2 regions of the Brevibacillus sp. BC25 genome follow, and region 1 is predicted to be linked to the other one. Evidence: riboswitches for the same ligand, from Rfam matches in the RefSeq annotation. Region 1 holds a riboswitch; the other holds the start of a gene.
The links. Region 1 has a riboswitch for cobalamin ahead of metE (5-methyltetrahydropteroyltriglutamate--homocysteine S-methyltransferase). Riboswitches for the same ligand answer to the same signal wherever they lie in the genome.
Positions count from the first base shown of each region.

Region 1 (3,121 bases):
ACGTATTTTGTTGAATCTCTCGACGTTCGAGATAAGGAACACTTCGTTCAAGTTTTGCAGCAGCTATTTGACGTAAAGCATTCTGCACTTCTCGACGATTCCTCGCTGGAGATAATGCCAGCTTCAGCAAGTCCGCTTCATTTTGGGCGATCTCTTTCGAAATGACATACTTACCATATCGGAATCCTTGGACTAAGAGCTGTACTTCTCCCAGTTTTTCGTCGGCAAACGCCAATACAGGCATGACTTCCACTGGCAAGTCGCTCTCTGCTTCAACCGTTACAGGTACGTGCAACAAACTACTGGACGGCTGCAGCCACAGCTTTTCGAGCGGAACGATCTCGGAAATTTCTTTGATCAGCTCCCACTTCTCCTCAATGGACGCACGCCATATGTTTCGACCGTCGATGATTCCCGCTCCGAGAATCTTGTCTGCTGGAAACCCGTGTTTTTTCAGATTGGTCAGATTGCGCATCGCTCCGTGTACAAAATCAAGACCAATTCCTTTTACCGGTAAGGAAATCAGCTCCTCGTACCAATCCACCGCTTCAAAATAGGTTTGCAGCATGCACTGTAGATGTGGTAGTGCTTGACCGATTTGCGCATAGATACGTTTGATGATGGCGCGATCATGCTCCGATACATCCAGTGCAAATGCAGGCTCATCGATTTGCACCCATTCCACGCCGTGCAGCTCCAACTCGCGGAGAACGTCTATGTAAAGCGGAACGAGTTGATCCACGACGATTTCAAATTCGTTTTTCTCATACCCTTTGGACAATTTGACAAACGTATACGGGCCTACAATGACGGGCTTTCCGATGATGCCAAACTTTTCTTTAGCCTCCAAGTATGCCTGGAGAGGCTTGTTCTCGGTTATGGCTGGTTGTCGTTCACCAAACTCCGGGACGATATAATGGTAGTTCGTGTTAAACCATTTCGTCATTTCGCTGGCGACAGCTTCCTTCGAACCACGAGCCATGGCAAAGTATGTGGCTAATGAAACCGGGCCTCTCTCGTATTCATAACGCATGGGGACCATCCCAAACATCACAGCCATATCCAGCATGTGATCGTAGTGCGTAAAGTCACCCACAGGGATCAGCTCGACCCCTTTTTCCTGCTGACGCAACAGGTTTTGGTGACGGATTTGCTCCATTTGCTGTACCAGGCTTGCCTCATCGATAGTGCCTGCCCAAAATGCTTCCAATGCCTTTTTCCACTCGCGGTTCTTCCCGATCCGTGGATATCCCAAATTGCTGCTTTTCATGAGCTTCCTCTCCATTCTTTATTCGATCTTGACTTGAATCCGCCCAATAAAAAAGGCATCTCCAACGATCAAAAAGAACGTTAGAAATGCCAAATAAGCACTGAGATCACAGCATCCTAACACCTCCCTATCTCCCGTAGGTTAAGCAGTGTCGTCGAAACAGGCAGGTCTCCTGACTTTGGGATCATCATCTGCACATGCCTTCCCAATCCGTTTGGATCAGTGGCTGATAAATGTGCCGACTCCCCTCATACAGTGGCGGGACCGTGTCGGATTCTCACCGACTTCCCTTTTCATCCTTGGTCGATCTTGATCACCAAAGAACCTGTTCCCACTCCTATGAAATTATCGTGGTTCTGTGAAGTGCCCCAGTTAACTAGCAGGGCAGCATACTGTTCATACAGTAACACATATTCCATTTTTTGTCATACTAAAATGTAAAATCATCATCGGTCAACGGCTCTACGTTTAGCGTGCGGACATAACCATTTCCTTTTTTCGAGAAGAAGTCATGCTGCTTCGTCTGCGTGCGAATGCCGTTCAGTACGATCGGGTTCACTTCTTCCTCCGGGAATAGCGGGTCCAGTCCCAGATTCATCAAAGCCTTGTTCGCATTGTAGCGCACGTACACATGAACTTCGTCAGCCAATCCGATTTCCGTATACAACGAAGTCGTATAAGCCTCCTCATTTTCTTGCAGCTCATGCAAAAGAGCATACAGCTCCTCTTTTGCTGCGGTCTGCTCGACCACACTCAGACCTTGATATACTTCTTGCGCGAGAACGCCGACATAGAGTCCGTGGATGCTCTCGTCGCGAACAATCAGATCGATAATTTCCCCGCTGCTTGTCATCTTGCCTTGCCCCGCCAAATAGAGCGGATAGAAGAATCCGCTGTAAAACAGATAGCTTTCCAGGAAGACGGACGCTACCATCGCCATGTACAAGTCTTTTGGTTTCTCAATTTCTTGATAGCGTTTCGAGATGAGGGCCGCTTTCTTTTGCAGATGTGGATTGTTTTCTACCCACGAAAAAATACCGTCAATCTCTTCAGTCGATGCCAGCGTTGTAAAAATACTGCTGTACGATTTGGCATGGATTTGCTCCATCATGCCCATGAAGGCGAGAACCGCTTTTCTTTGCAGTCCATCGACATGCTCCATGATCTTCGGCATTCCTACTCCACCCTGAACCGTATCCAGCAAGGTGAGACCGCCCAATACTTTTTTATACGTATCCCGTTCAGTCGCACTGAGCTCCATCCAGGCCATCTTGTCATCTGACAGCGGAATCTCATCATCCGTCCAGAACTGCATGATGTTTTGATTCCAAAACGTCATCGTAAAATCGTCGTCCGGCCTGTTCCAATTGACTGCTTTCATATGGCGTTCCTCTTCTCTATTTGCTTGATGCTTTTCCTTTTATAAATCGAGTTCACTAAACAGCGCAGCTAATGCACTCTTCTACAGTCAAATGTTTCGTACGCGTATAATAGAGTGACTTCAGACCTTTTTTCGCTGCGTAAATGTAATAGCGAGCCAGTTCTCTGGTTGAAATATTGCTGTTTACGTGCAGCACAGTCGAAATTCCTTGGTCGATGTGCTCTTGAATTTCGGCAATCAGATCAATCACTTTGAATTGATCGATCACATACGCGGATTTGTAGTAAAAATAGTTTTCCTGCGACAAGTACGGCATCGGGTAATACGTCGTCGAGTTGGCATATGTTCTCGTTTCGATATGCTCAACGATTGGCATCACGCTAGAAGTCGCATTCTGAATGTAGGAAATGCTCTGTGTCGGTGCAATCGCCAAACGGTACGCATGGTAAACGCCATGCTTTTGCACCTTT
Region 1 is NZ_AKIX01000102.1:8,145-11,265, reverse strand. It holds gene metE (5-methyltetrahydropteroyltriglutamate--homocysteine S-methyltransferase) at 1-1,270, opposite strand, end outside; cobalamin riboswitch at 1,415-1,614, opposite strand; gene nrdF (class 1b ribonucleoside-diphosphate reductase subunit beta) at 1,701-2,651, opposite strand; gene nrdE (class 1b ribonucleoside-diphosphate reductase subunit alpha) at 2,707-3,121, opposite strand, start outside.

Region 2 (3,121 bases), on a different contig from region 1:
TCCTCGTATGCCTGCTCCTGCAAGCACAGTTCTCCAGCTAAAAGGGCTAGTGCATTCACGCTCCAGCTCACTTGCTTCTGGCGCATCTTCGCAATGACATCTGGATGCGCAATCGCATAACCCAGGCGCAATCCCGGGATCGCGTACATTTTCGTCATCGAACGCATCAAAATCACACGGGGAAAGCGCTCCAGCTGCGTCGCCAATGTATACTGCCGCTCTTCCTCCACAAAATCGAGAAAAGCCTCATCCACGATGAGCCACGTATTGGTCTCATTCGTCCATTCCGCCATTTGGCGCAGCTCATCCGGTTGATACAGGATTCCGGTCGGATTGTTTGGCGACCCGACAAATACGAGATCAGACTGGGTAAAAAGAGTGTGCAGCTCTACAGGATCGGGCTTGTACCCGTTCGCTTCCTTCCCGAAGCAGCCAATGACATGGGCACCATACTGCTCGGAAAGTTGCGCGTATTCCGAAAAGCAAGGATATACCACGCCTACCGTTTGCGGCGAAAGACCGAGTATGGCTAATGCCATTGCCTCCGCTGCACCATTGGCAGGCAGCAACCATTCCTCCGGCACTTGCAGCCGTTTTGCCAATGCATGACGAAACACACGATGTCCAGGGTCTGGGTAATGCGCTACAACAGCTAGCGAAGCCAGTAGCATCTCACGAACGCTTGCTGGCATCCCCAGCGGATTAATATTGGCACTGTAATCCAGAAACTGCTCTGGCTCTCGACCAAAGCGCTGCGCTGCGGTCAGCAAGTCTCCACCATGACCGTACGTTTCTATTACACCTGCGCTTGTCAAAACTCTACCCCCAGCACAGCTGGAATCCCTTCATCGTAGTAATGCTTGATTGGCTTCATCTCTGTCACCAAATCTGCGATGTCCAAAATCTCCTGCTTTGCTGCCCGTCCCGTAATCACGAGGTGGATATGACTTGGCCTGTTTTGAATCGCTTCCAATACATCGGACAATGGCAACACATCGTCAATCGGGAAGCGGTCAATCGCCAATGCATTATTCAGCTCATCCAGAATGACGACATCGTACGCTCCGGAAGATAGCTTTTCGCTGGCAAACGCCCAAGCTTCTTTCAATGCCTGACGATGCTCCTCCGGTGTCTTCGTCCATGTGAAGCCAACGCCCTTTTGCACAATTTCAATGCCCAATTTATCGAAAATAATCTTTTCTCCGTATGTACGCTCCGGCGACTTGATGAATTGAACCATCAGCACCTTTTTTCCGCGCCCTGTCGCCCGCACAGCCAATCCGACTGCTGCCGTCGTTTTTCCTTTGCCGTCTCCTGTGTAAACGAGGGTCAAGCCCCGCTTCTTATCGTTTTTCTCCATCGTGACCACCTCAAAAAGTGACGTATTTAACTCCGCTGTTTCCTCCAAATACTTTCCGAAGCCAACAAAAAAAGCGCTCTGTTTTCCCCAGTACGTAAGGAAAAACAAAGCGCGGATAGCCGAAAGCAACAATCCTCACCTCTTCCTTTGACCCGAAGGAAATCAGTGTAAACATAAAAACAGGCAGGTCTCCTGGCTCGAGGATCATCGCTCTTCTTCTCCTTCCCGCTCCCGGATGGGCAGTGGATGGCATGGTGCCTTGAAGAACAGCTACTCTCTTACAGTGGCGGGACCGCGTTGGCTTTTCACCAAACTTCCCTTTTAACCTTGCTCCTGCGAATCGGTTTCGCAAAAACAAGGACCTGTTTCTCTTCCATATGTATATGTCATTCGTTTCGTTGACAAACACTTGCTTTAATAATAGCAAAAGCTACCGAGGATTCAAGCAAAAGCTGCCGATTCCTTGCAGGTGTCTATTGGCAGAAAATTTAAGATAATCACCATTTACTTACTTGAAAATTTTCGTTACCCTATTGGCAAAACAATCGAAAGTGGTGTGCAGTCATGCTATTTCCTCCGATTCCAAAAATACCAGACATGATCCTGCCCAGCCCACTGCCGATCAATGAATGTGGCGAACCGATGATCCCACTCTCTTCCCTTTGTGAACAAATCACAGTCTATCCAGCCTACTACCACGAGGGCTATGCCGGAACACAGCCAGAAGCCTTTTTGCGAGAAGGGGCAGCACGCAAGCTCGCCACGGCAGCCGCGCAACTGCCTGTTGGCTACAAGCTCGTCGTGTTGGACGGCTGGCGCTCATTCGAGGTACAGGCATCTTTGTATGAACGTTTCCGTGAAGCCTTGCTTTCACAAGGCTGGCAGGAAGGACCCGCGCTCACCGAAGAATTGAGCAAATTCGTCGCTTATCCAACAACAGACCTCTCCAAGCCGTCCCCTCACCTATCCGGTGGCGCAGTCGATCTGACTATCGCAGGACCTGATGGCTGGCTGGAGATGGGGACAGCCTTCGATGATTTCAGTGTAAGGGCTGCAACTCGCCATTATGAAGAACTCGTACAGCCTACACAAAAAGACATCGAGATTCGAGACAATCGCCGACTGCTCTATCATTTGATGACCGCCGCCGGATTCGTCAACTATCCGAAAGAATGGTGGCATTTCGAGTATGGGACGCGTACCTGGGGACAAAAAACGCAGCAGGAGCCGATCTATGGCGGGGTTTTGTCGATGTAAGAAATAACATCCATGAAAAAGACCGTCAGTGCATACTGCCTGACGGTCTTGCTTTTTCCTTTATGAAACAATCATTGCATAAAATCCGCCATGATAATCTCCGTATCAAACGGCGTAATTCCTTCCTCTAAGGAAAATACCGTATCTGCCTCCTCAGCTTGATCAGTCAGCGTCCCTCTCGCCTGTGCATGAAGCATGAACAACTCATGCAGGGTAGGCTTCACCAACGAGGTGAGCGCTCTTCCCATCAGCTCCACCCCTCCGGCATTGGACTCCACATTGTTGGCAAACCACGGATCGGAATTCAGGGCGATATCCGTCCAAATCACTTTTCTTTCCACGAGATCAAGAATGACCGGGATACAAATCCGCGTGTTTGCGGCGAGGTCAATCTTGTCCTGTACCGTCTGCGGCTCGAAAATTCCCCCTGTCTGTGGCGCCGAACGAATCATCCAGCCAGCGAAGCATTCAGGCAAATCGCAATAAGGCTGACTCGTAAACGAA
Region 2 is NZ_AKIX01000005.1:12,236-15,356, forward strand. It holds gene cobD (threonine-phosphate decarboxylase CobD) at 1-815, opposite strand, end outside; gene cobO (cob(I)yrinic acid a,c-diamide adenosyltransferase) at 812-1,360, opposite strand; gene PMI05_RS30610 (hypothetical protein) at 1,371-1,568, opposite strand; cobalamin riboswitch at 1,525-1,741, opposite strand; gene PMI05_RS00640 (M15 family metallopeptidase) at 1,925-2,617, shown strand; gene PMI05_RS00645 (TerD family protein) at 2,689-3,121, opposite strand, start outside.
Region 2: linked by a shared signal. The riboswitch ahead of cobO (cob(I)yrinic acid a,c-diamide adenosyltransferase) and the one ahead of metE (5-methyltetrahydropteroyltriglutamate--homocysteine S-methyltransferase) in region 1 are both predicted to bind cobalamin.